2 regions of the Bradyrhizobium sp. CAR08 genome follow, and region 2 is predicted to be linked to the other one. Evidence: predicted binding sites of a transcription regulator. Region 2 holds the regulator's gene; the other holds the start of a gene.

Region 1 (5,871 bases), on a different contig from region 2:
GCGCCCGCCTGACCGGCGTCAAGACCGACGCCTTCGCCAACGACATCAACTCCGACGGCTCCACCGGTTATTACTCGGTGTTCTTCGTCAAGGCGAGCAGCCCCTACAAGAGCATCGATCAGCTCAAGGGCAAGAACCTCGGCCTGGTCGATCCGAACTCGACCTCCGGCAACAACGTGCCGCGCTTCGAGCTCGACAAGATGGGCATCGCGGACGCCGACACCTATTTCAGCAAGGTCGTCTTCACCGGAAGCCACGAGAACGCGATCCTGGCGCTGGCGCAGGGCACGGTCGACGTCGCGGCCAACCAGTGGACCAGCGACAACGACTCGACATTAGCGCAGATGCTGACCAAGGGCATGCTGAAGAATGCCGATGGCTCGGCGATGAAGAAGGATGATTTCCGCATCATCCACAAGTCGGCGCCGATCATCAACGGCCCCTATGCCTACAATTCTGACCTGCCGGAAGAGGCCAAGGCCGCCATCGCCAAGGCGTTCTTCGACGCGCCGGCCAAGGACAAGGCTGCGTTCGATCGCCTCCAGGACGGCCAGAAGAAGGGTTTTCATCCCGCGACCACCAAGGATTGGGATGGCACGATCGAGCTGATCAAGTTCGTCGATGCGCTGCGTAAGAAGAAGGCGTCCTGAGTTTCGGGACGATGCCACTGGAGCCGGGTCGATGGACCCGGCTCTTTCTCTTTGATTGACCATTTTCCTGGCCAAGATGACCGTCGCGGTTTCGATCCTCCCCGAGCAACAGCTCGCCGTGCTCAACGCCGCCTATCGCCAGGCGGTGGCGCGCAAGCGGCTCCGAATCCTGTCTGGAGCCGTGATCTTCGCCGCAGCACTGTGTCTGGCCGCGATCGGCGCTGAAGTGAATCTGCGCACGCTGTTCGCCCACTTTGGCAACTTCATCAGCTATTTCGACCGCATCCTCACACTCGACACCGGCCAGCGGGTCTGGACCGATGTCGGCGAGTGGCTGTGGGGCTGGCGCAAATGGCTGAGGATGCTGGGCGAGACTTTGCTGATCTCCTATGTCGGCACGCTGATCGGCGCGACTTTTGCGTTTTGCCTGAACTTCTTTGCGGCTGAAAACACCTCGCCCGCGCCGTGGTTGCGCTTCGTCGTGCGGCGCCTGCTCGAATTCGCCCGCACGGTCCCCGGCATCGTGTTTGCCCTGATCTTCGTGATCGCCTTCGGGCTGGGGCCGATGGCGGGCGTGCTGGCGATCGCGATTCACTCCACCGGCGCGCTTGGAAAGCTGTTCTCGGAGATCGTCGAGAACGCCGACATGAAACCGGTCGAAGGCGTCCGCTCGACCGGCGCGAGCTGGCTGTCCTGCATGCGCTTCGCCATCCTGCCGCAGGTCACGGCGGGCTATGCCAGCTACGCGCTGCTGCGTTTCGAGATCAACGTCCGCGAGGCCTCCGTGATGGGCTTCGTCGGTGCCGGCGGCATCGGCCAGGAGCTCGTCGTCGCCATCCGCAAGTTCTACTACTCGGACGTCAGCGCCATCCTGCTCACCATCATCGTCACGGTTTTCATTATCGACATCAGCACCGGCTGGCTGCGCGGCCGCCTGTTCGGCAAGGAGGCGCGGACGTGACGGGGCCGCAGGACATTGACACATCAGCGCTTCGCGCGCGCTACCCTGATGTGTTCGACCGGCCGGCTTCGGCGCGGCTCCCGATGCCGGCGATGATCGTCGCGGCGCTCGCGGTTCTGATTTATGGCCTCATCGATCTCGACTTCTCGCCGTCGCGGTTGTTCGCGGGGCTCAGCCAGCTCGGTTGGATCAGCCTGATGATGATCCCGCCGGATCCCGGCTCGTCGCTGCCGGTCTATCTGAAGGCGCTGGGCGAGACGCTGTCGATTGCGCTGCTCGGCACGACGCTGGCCGCGGTCTTCGCGCTGCCGGTCAGTCTTCTTGCCGCGCGCAATGTGGTGCCGTCGAGGATTTTGCGGTTTCCGGTGCGGCGCTTCCTGGATTCAATCCGCGGAGTCGACACGCTGATCTGGGCGCTGGTGTGGATCAACGTGGTCGGGCTCGGCCCGTTTGCCGGCGTGCTCGCTATTGCCGTGTCGGATTTCGGCGCGTTTGGAAAACTGTTCTCGGAGGCGATCGAGGGCGCCGACCAGAAGCAGGTCGAGGGCATCCGCGCCTCCGGCGGTAGCGCGCTGCACGAGATTCGCTTCGGCCTGCTGCCGCAGGTCCTGCCCGTGATTGCCGGGCAGGTGCTCTATTTCATCGAGTCGAATACGCGCTCGGCCACCATCATCGGCATCGTCGGCGCCGGCGGCATCGGCCTCCAGCTCGCCGAGCAGATCCGCGTGCTGGAATGGCAGAAGGTGTCGTTCCTGATCCTGATGATCCTGGTCGCAGTCGCCGCGATCGATTTCGTTTCGGGCAAATTGCGTTTTGCGATTATCGGGCGGCGGGCGGTGGCGTAACCTTCTTCCTTCTCCCCTTGTGGGAGAAGGTGGCGCGAAGCGCCGGATGAGGGGTCTGCATCCTCAATTCAGATCAGTGCGCGGAGGCAACCCCTCACCCGTCTCGCCGCTAGCGCGGCGAGCCACCCTCTCCCGCAAGGGGAGAGGGGCAGAGGGCAGCCAGTTCACCCGTTCTCCACCAGAAATTCCACCCGCTCCGCCGCAAAGCGCGAATGCTTGGTGACCAGCGGCTTGCCGTCGAGATCGTGATCGGTGGCGTCGACCACCAGGATCGGCCGTCCCAGCGCCAGATCGAGCCGTGCGGCGTCGGTTGCGTCGACGATACCGGCGGTGATCCGGGTCGCGCCGCGGCGATAGTCCCGGACGCCGTAATGCTCGAGCAATTTCGTCATCGAGCGGGTCGCGGCAAAGACGTCGCCCGCAGCGGGGAATAGCTGTGCCGATAGCCACGTCGTGGAGACACAGATCGGCGTGCGGTCGGCGAGGCGCATCGCCTCGATCCGGACCAGCGGTGCGCCGGTCTTGAGGCCAAGCTCCCGCGCGAGTTCGCGGGTCGCAACGTCAGCGGACGCCTCGATCAGCCGGCCATGCGGTTCGCGGCCGTCCGCGCCGACGATCTCGGAGAAACGGGTCCGCGAGCGCAGTGGATAAGCGAGCTTCTGCGCCTCGACATAGGTTCCGCTGCCGCGTTCTGCCCGCACGATGCCGCGCTCGGCAAGCGCGGCCAGCGCGCGTCGCACGGTGTGGCGGTTGACGCGATAGGTTTCGGCGATCTCCACCTCGCCCGGCAGCTTGTCGCCCGCCGCAAAGCGGCCGTCGGCGATGCCGCGCTCGATGCCGTCGGCAACGAGACGCCACAACGCGACGCCGGAGGAGGCTGTGTCCTGCATGCTCATGTGGCCAGGAAGCTACTCCAGAAATCACGCCTTTGTCACGAAACAGTCATGGCGCTCCGCTATCAAGTTGTCTAGTATCATAGACAACTTGGATTCGGCAAGTTCTGCAGAGAAGTCGGTGGATGCGGTGACCCAGCACAATAATCAGCAAGCCCAGCGCAAGGCCGCAATGGCCGTGCTGGCGCACGCGGAGGCGGACGAGATCGCCGCTCGCCTCCAAGCTCTCGCTTTGCCGGCGCATCAGGATCTGCGCGCGCCGGAAAACGGCCTCGTCATGCTGCGCGGCCGGGTCGGCGGCGATGGTGCGCCGTTCAACCTCGGTGAAGCCACGGTGTCGCGCGCCGCGGTGCGGCTTGCGAGCGGCGAGGTCGGTTTCGGCTACACGCTCGGTCGCGACGGCGAGAAGGCGCGGCTGATCGCGCTGTGCGATGCCCTGGTGCAGTCCCGCGATTTCGCCGGCGCGCTGGAGCGGGACATTATCGCGCCGTTGCGTGAGCAGCTTATGGTCAGGCGCAAGCAGGTGGCGGCCCAGACCGCCGCGACGAAGGTTGATTTCTATACCATGGTGCGCGGTGAGGGGTGAGATCATGACCACGATTGCGGAACTGCCCCCCGGGTTCGCCGACAAGGTGCTGTCGGCGCAATCGACCTTTCGTTCGGTCATGGACGCGATGGCCCGGCCGGGGTCGGTCCAGCGCATCGTGCCGACATCAGGAGCGCCTCGTGTGATGATGCGCGGCACGGCCGCGATCGCGTTGACGCTGTTCGATCACGACACGCCGCTCTGGCTCGATGCGCGCATGCATGAGAGTTCCGACCTCGTGAAATGGCTGAAATTCCACACCGGTGCACCGGTGGTGCAGGATTCCTCGATCGCGAGCTTCGCGCTGATCAGCGACGGCGGGGCGCTCCCTTCGCTGGAGCGCTTCGCCCCCGGCACCAGCGAATATCCGGATCGCTCAACCACATTGATCCTTCAGGTCGAGAGCCTGGACGGAGGGCGGAGCTTCGAGCTGCGCGGCCCCGGCATTGACGGTGTCGCCACGCTCCAGGCTTCGATCAAGCCGTTCGACCTGTTCGAGCGCCTGCGCGTCAACGAAACGCTGTTTCCGCGCGGCATCGATGTGATGCTGGTCGCCGATGATGCCGTGGTTGCGATTCCGCGCACCACGCGTGTCGTGAGCAAGGGAAGCTAAGCATGTATGTCGCAGTCAAAGGCGGCGAACGCGCCATCGAGAACGCCCATCGCCTGCTCGCCAGTGCACGGCGCGGCGACCAAAGGGTGCCGGAAATTTCCCTCGACCAGATCTCGGAGCAGCTTGGCCTCGCCGTGGACCGCGTCATGAGCGAAGGCTCGCTCTATGATCGCGAGCTCGCGGCGCTCGCCATCAAGCAGGCGCGCGGCGATCTGATCGAGGCGATCTTCCTGGTCCGCGCCTTCCGCGCGACGCTGCCCCGCTTCGGCGCCAGCGAGCCGGTCGAGACCGGCGCGATGCGGGTACGGCGGCGGGTGTCCTCGACCTTCAAGGACATTCCCGGCGGCCAGATCCTCGGCCCGACCTTCGACTATACCCACCGCCTGCTCGATCCCTCGCTCGCCGAGGGCTTTGTGCCGGAAGCGCCGGCGACGGCCGAAGCATCGTCTGCGCCGACCCCGCGGGTGACCGACATCCTCGGCCGCGACGGGCTGATCGAATCCTCGCCTAAGGCCGAGGAAGGCGCCAGCGTCGGCGATCTCACCCGCGAGCCGCTCAATTTTCCCGCCGATCGTGACCTGCGCCTGCAAAATCTCGCGCGTGGCGACGAAGGTTTTCTGCTGGCGATGGGCTATTCCACCCAGCGCGGCTACGGCCGCAACCATCCCTTCGCCGGCGAGATTCGCTTCGGTGAGGTCGAGGTTGAATTCTCCGCGGAAGACGTCGGCTTCGCCGTGCCGCTCGGCTCGATCGAGCTCACCGAGTGTCAGATGGTCAATCAGTTCAAGGGCTCCGCGACGGAGGCGCCGTGCTTCACCCGCGGTTACGGCCTCGCCTTCGGCCAGAGCGAGCGCAAGACGATGTCGATGGCGCTGGTCGACCGCGCGTTGCGTGCGCGCGAGCTCGGCGAAGAGGCACTCGCCCCCGCGCAAGACGAAGAATTCGTGATGTCGCATTCGGACAACGTCCAGGCTACCGGCTTCGTCGAGCATCTGAAGCTACCGCATTATGTCGACTTCCAGTCTGAGCTCGGCCTGTTGCGCAAGCTGCGGAAGGAATTCACTGAGGCCAATGCGCCCGATGCCATGAAGGAGGCCGCGGAATGAACGCGCCCGCCTACAATTTCGCTTATCTCGACGAACAGACCAAGCGGATGATCCGCCGCGCGATCCTCAAGGCGATCGCGATCCCCGGCTATCAGGTGCCGTTCGCCAGCCGTGAAATGCCGATGCCCTATGGCTGGGGCACCGGCGGCGTGCAGGTGACGGCCGCGATCCTCGGGCCCGAGGACGTGCTGAAGGTGATCGACCAGGGCTCCGACGA
Region 2 (5,871 bases):
AGCGATGCTTGCCGCCGTCGTTCGAACGCCATTCCTCGCCGACAGCGAGACGCACGCGTGTCGGGATCTGCTCGGAGCGCAGGAAATATTCGTGAGCGGCGTCTTCGAGGCTGCCGCCGTCGAGCGCGACCAGGCCCTGGTAGCGGCTCATGTCGGGGCCTTGGTCGATGGTCATGGCGAGATGACCGTGGCCCAGCAGCGCGCCGGAATGCGTGCCAGTATCTTTGGCCTCGCCGAGGCGCGCGGCGTCGTAGCGCGCATAGGCGCGCAGGCGATCCGGCGCCTGATAGTCCACGACCAGGAACGACACCGGACCGTCGGTCTGGGCCTGGAGAATGAAGCGGCCCTCGAACTTCAGCGAGGAGCCAAGCAGCGTGGTCAGCACGATGGCCTCGCCGAGCAGCTTGCCGACCGGCGCGGGATAATCGTGCTTGGTCAGGATTTCGTCGAGCGCCGGACCAAGCCGCACCAGCCGACCGCGCACATCGAGCGCGTCGACCTCGTAAGGCAGCACGGCGTCATCGATCGGAACCGCGGATGGCGCGCGAACCGGGCCTTCAGGCCCGGTTTTCATATCAGGGGATTGGGAAACCATGGCGCTTTATCTGGGGTCGGAAGGCGGAATTGGAAGGGGGTGAGGGCTGGGGTCCGGAATGCAGAACGGATCGTACGCAAGCAGGGCAAATTCAGCGTCGTCCTGGCGAAAGCCAGGACGACGATGAAGACCTACTTCGCCGGCACGGCGGATACCGGCCCGGATTACTTCACCGCGTCGAAGCACCAGGCCAGAATGCCCTTCTGCGCGTGCAGGCGGTTTTCGGCCTCGTCGAACACGACGGATTGTGGACCGTCGATCACCTCGTCGGTGACCTCCTCGCCCCGATGGGCGGGCAGGCAGTGCATGAACAGCGCATCCGGCTTGGCAAGCGACATCAGCTGCGCATTGACCTGATAGGGCTTGAGCACGTTGTGGCGGTGCTCGCCTTCCTTGTCGCCCATCGACACCCAGGTGTCGGTCACGACACAATCGGCGCCGCGCACGGCGGCTTCGGCATCCGTGCCGAGCATGATCGGCGCGCCCGTCGCCTTGATGAAGTCGCGCATCGCCTTTTTCGGCGCGAGCTCCGGAGGCGTCGCGACATTGAGCTGGAACTTGAAGCGCTCGGCGGCGTGCGCCCAGGAGGCGAGCACGTTGTTGTCGTCGCCGGTCCAGGCCACGGTCTTGCCCTCGATCGGGCCGCGATGTTCCTCGTAGGTCATGAGGTCCGCCATCACCTGGCAGGGATGCGAGCGGCGCGTCAGGCCGTTGATGACGGGCACGGTGGCGTTTGCCGCAAGCTCCAGCAGCGCATCGTGATTGAGAATGCGGATCATGATGGCGTCGACATAGCGCGACAGCACGCGCGCGGTGTCGGCGATGGTCTCGCCGCGGCCGAGCTGCATTTCGGCGCCGGTGAGCATGATGGGCTCGCCGCCGAGCTGGCGCATGGCGACGTCGAAAGACACCCGCGTCCGCGTCGAGGGGCGCTCGAAGATCATCGCCAGGGTCTTGCCTTCGAGCGGCCTGACCGGCTGATGCGCCTTCTGCTTCGCCTTCATCGCGGAGGACGCAGCGAGCATGCGCTTGAGCTCCGACAGCGGCAGCTCGTTGATATCGAGGAAGTGCTTCGGTGTTTTATCGGGCGACTTGCTCATCAGCTTGCCGCCCGCTTGTTGCCGGACAACGCGGTGCAGGCGCGCTCGAGCCGCCCGACGCTGTCCTCGATCTCGGCTTCGGTGACGATCAAAGGCGGCAGGAAACGCACGACATTGTCGCCGGCACCGACGGTGAGCAGCTTTTGGTCGCGCAAGGCTGCAACGAGATCGCCGGAGGGCACCACGGCCTTGATGCCGATCAGGAGGCCCTCGCCGCGCACTTCGCTGACGACATCGCCGTGTCGGTCGATCACGGAGGCGAGCTTCTGCTTGAGCAGCAGCGACATCCTCTGCACGTGGTCGAAGAAGCCGGGCTTGAGCATGACGTCGAGCACGGCGTTCGCAGCCGCGATCGCGAGCGGATTGCCCCCGAAGGTCGAGCCGTGCGAGCCCGGCGTCATGCCGGACGCCGCTTCCGCGGTCGCAAGGCAGGCGCCGATCGGGAAGCCGCCGCCGAGCGCCTTGGCCAGCGACATCACGTCGGGTTCGACGCCAAGGCGGCGGTACGCGAACAGATCGCCGGTGCGGCCCATGCCGGTCTGCACCTCGTCGAAGGCGAGCAACAGACCCTTCTCGTCGCAGAGCTGGCGCAACGCCCTCAGGAAGGCGGGCGTTGCCGAACGCACACCGCCCTCGCCCTGGATCGGCTCGATCAGGATGCCGGCGGTCTGCGGACCGATTGCCTTTTTCACGGCATCGAGATCGCCATGCGCAACCTGGTCGAAGCCCTCCATCGGAGGGCCGAAACCTTCGAGATATTTTGCCGATCCCGTTGCGGCCAGCGTCGCCAGCGTGCGGCCATGGAAGGCGCCTTCGAAGGTGATCATGCGATAGCGGTCGGGATGACCCTTTGCGGCGTGATAACGGCGCACGACCTTGATCACGCATTCCAGCGCTTCGGCGCCGGAATTGCAGAAGAACACGAAATCCGCGAAACTTTCATTGCACAGGCGCGCGGCGAGCTTTTCGCCGTCCGGGCTCTGGAACAGATTCGACATGTGCCAGAGCTTGGTGGCCTGCTCCTGCAACGCCGCGACCAGCGCCGGATGGGCATGGCCGAGCGCATTCACCGCCACCCCGGAGGTGAAATCGAGATAGCGCTCGCCATTGGTCGCGATCAGCCAGCAGCCTTCGCCACGCTCGAAACCAAGGTCGGACCTGGCGAAAACGGGGAGCAAATGCGGCGCTGCGCTGTTAGTCATGATGGTCACTTGAATGTTGCGGACGGAGTGAGCGTGCATTGCGCAACGCACCATCGACCGGCCCGGAAAACGAAACGTGCCGCCTCTTGAGGGCGGCACGTGCGACTATCTTAGGCCTGGTGAAACGGGTGTCAATGCCGCCCGGAAAGCCTCGCGAAACGCTGAATCCGTAGTCTTGCGGTGCCGATTTTGCGGGATTTGGCCACGGAACATGTGGAAGCGAGTCGGCGGACTCTTGCGCGGGAGTCACGCCATATTGTAGCGTTTGGATTGTCAGATACGACATCTCGTGCAGTGGTTCTGATCTTTAAGTCCTTATGTACCGGCGTAAACGTTCGGGCGTTCAAGACGCGCCCGGCGAGCCTTAAGGGATTCTGGCGGCACGGGTTTTTGAAGGCTTAGGCATTCGCTGCGAGGCCCCAGGATGGCTGGCGCGCAGCGAGGGAAAGGGTGCAATGACGGTTTTGACCTGGTCCGATGATCGCGTCGAGCAGCTGAAAAAGCTCTGGGAGGCCGGACTTTCGGCCAGCCAGATCGCGGCGGAGCTCGGCAATGTGACCCGCAATGCCGTGATCGGCAAAGTGCACAGGCTCGGCCTTTCGGGCCGCGCCAAGAGCCCATCATCGGCAGCGCCGCGGCCGCGCAAGGCGCGCCCCGCGCAGCACATGATGCGGGTGAGCCGCCCGATCTCGCGCGGCAACACCGCGCTGGCGCAGGCCTTCGAGGTGGAGGCTGAGCCGGATCCGGTCACCTATGACAACGTGGTGCCGATGAGCCAGCGGCTGTCGCTGCTGGAATTGAACGAGGCGACCTGCCACTGGCCGGTCGGCGATCCCTCGAGCCCGGACTTCTTCTTCTGCGGTGGAAGGGCGCTGTCCGGACTGCCCTATTGCGCCCAGCACTCGCGCGTTGCGTACCAGCCGGCGTCGGATCGGCGCCGCGCACCGGTGAAGCCGGGTCCGCGGTAATCACGGCAAGTCGTCGCGCGAAGACGATTCAACAATTTCAGCGTCGTCCCGGCCTAGTGCGCAATTGCGCACGGGGGGCCGGGACCCATACTCCGAGCACGCAATAATCGTGCGGAAGGGGTCACTCCGAGTCTTCGCCAAACCACGTTCGGTGGTTATGGGCCCGGATCAGCGCTCGCTTCGCTCGCTTGTCCGGGACGACGGCTGAGAATGCAGGGACAACTCGCCAACAAACAAGCCTGCAACCCTACACCTGCTCCGCCTTGGCAAACCGATCATCCAGCGCGTAGCCGGCGCCGCGGACGGTGCGGATCGGGTCCTGCTCGCGGCCGAGATTGAGCAGCTTGCGCAGGCGGCCGATATGCACGTCGACGGTGCGCTCGTCGATATAGATGTCGCGACCCCAGACGCTGTCGAGCAGTTGCTCGCGCGAGAACACGCGCCCCGGATGCTCCAGGAAGAACTCCAGCAGGCGATATTCGGTCGGACCGAGATCGATCGGCCGGCCCGAGCGCGCCACGCGGCGCTTGTCGCGGTCGAGCTCGATGTCGCCAAAAGCAAGCACCGTCGCGAGCCGCTCCGGGCTTGCGCGCCGCAGCAGGCCTTTCACGCGCGCCAGCAGCTCCGGCACCGAGAACGGCTTGACGATGTAATCGTCGGCGCCGGTCGCAAGACCCCGCACCCGCTCGCTCTCCTCGCCGCGCGCGGTGAGCATGATGATCGGGAGCTGCTTGGTCTCGGGACGGGTGCGAAGCCGCCGGCACAATTCGATGCCTGACAGGCCCGGCAGCATCCAGTCGAGCACGATCAGATCGGGGATGTGCTCCTTGAGGCGGGTGTCGGCGTCGTCGCCGCGCATCACCGTCTCGACGTCATAGCCGTCGCCTTCGAGGTTGTAGCGGAGAAGCTCGGTCAGGGCTTCCTCGTCCTCAACCACCATAATGCGTGCGCCCATCGGGTCGTCGCTCCCTAAGTCTTCAGGTGTTCGGTACCGTGTTGGCGAAGGTCGTCATGTCGCCCTTCGGCCGCTTGTCGGTGATGGCCTGGCCCTCGATCATGTAGAACACGGTCTCGGCGATGTTGGTGGCGTGGTCGCCGATCCGCTCGATGTTCTTGGCGCAGAACATCAGATGGATGCAGAACGAGATGTTGCGCGGATCCTCCATCATGTAGGTGAGGAGCTCGCGGAACAGCGAGGTGCAGATGGCGTCGACCTCCTCGTCGCCCTTCCAGACCGCCATCGCCGCCGGCAGATCATGCGCGGCATAGGCGTCCAGCACCGACTTGACCTGCTGCTGCACGAGGTCGGTCATGTGCTCGAGGCCGCGGAACAGCTTGAGCGGATGGAAGTCCGTCTCCAGCGCCGCGACGCGCTTGCCCATGTTCTTGGCGAGGTCGCCGATGCGCTCGAGATCGGTCGCGACGCGCATGGCGCCGACGATCTCGCGCAGATCGACCGCCATCGGCTGGCGGCGGGCGATGGTGAGCACCGCACGCTCCTCGATGCGCTTCTGCAGCGCGTCGAGCTCGGTGTCGATGGCGACGACGCGCTGGCCGAGCGGGACGTCGCGGCGGATCAGCGCGTCGACGGACTCGACGATCATGCGCTCGGCGATGCCGCCCATCTCGGCGACCAGGCGAGTGAGTTCCTGGAGGTCGGTGTCGAAAGCCTTTGCGGTATGTTCAGAACCCATGTCGCGTCTCCTAGCCGAACCGGCCGGTGATGTAATCCTGCGTGCGCCGATCTGACGGCGACGTGAAGATCTTGCTGGTGTCGTCGAACTCTATCAGCTCGCCGAGATACATGAAGGCGGTCTTGTCGGAGACGCGCGCCGCCTGTTGCATGTTGTGGGTGACGATAGCGATCGTGTAATCCTCGGACAGCTCCTGGATCAGCTCCTCGACCTTGGCGGTCGAGATCGGGTCGAGCGCCGAACAGGGTTCGTCGAACAGGATCACCTCGGGCCGCACCGCGACGGTGCGGGCGATGCAGAGGCGCTGCTGCT

Evidence for each region. The regulator PhoB, encoded in region 2, activates phosphate uptake and scavenging genes when phosphate is short. The targets are predictions, from matches to a motif close to TGTCATNNANCTGTCAT.
Region 1: the regulator PhoB is predicted to act here: its motif matches at 3,386-3,402, upstream of phnF (phosphonate metabolism transcriptional regulator PhnF).

What each region holds. Positions count from the first base shown of each region.
Region 1 is NZ_JBIXJX010000019.1:58,405-64,275, reverse strand. Features, by position in the region: gene phnD (phosphonate ABC transporter substrate-binding protein) at 1-650, shown strand, start outside; gene phnE (phosphonate ABC transporter, permease protein PhnE) at 727-1,611, shown strand; gene phnE (phosphonate ABC transporter, permease protein PhnE) at 1,608-2,456, shown strand; gene phnF (phosphonate metabolism transcriptional regulator PhnF) at 2,621-3,352, opposite strand; gene phnG (phosphonate C-P lyase system protein PhnG) at 3,471-3,935, shown strand; gene phnH (phosphonate C-P lyase system protein PhnH) at 3,940-4,548, shown strand; gene ACIPUD_RS31620 (carbon-phosphorus lyase complex subunit PhnI) at 4,551-5,654, shown strand; gene ACIPUD_RS31615 (alpha-D-ribose 1-methylphosphonate 5-phosphate C-P-lyase PhnJ) at 5,651-5,871, shown strand, end outside.
Region 2 is NZ_JBIXJX010000010.1:227,186-233,056, forward strand. Features, by position in the region: gene ACIPUD_RS22285 (Hsp33 family molecular chaperone) at 1-595, opposite strand, end outside; gene argF (ornithine carbamoyltransferase) at 760-1,695, opposite strand; gene ACIPUD_RS22295 (aspartate aminotransferase family protein) at 1,695-2,897, opposite strand; gene ACIPUD_RS22300 (GcrA family cell cycle regulator) at 3,353-3,865, shown strand; gene phoB (phosphate regulon transcriptional regulator PhoB) at 4,113-4,820, opposite strand; gene phoU (phosphate signaling complex protein PhoU) at 4,843-5,559, opposite strand; gene pstB (phosphate ABC transporter ATP-binding protein PstB) at 5,570-5,871, opposite strand, start outside.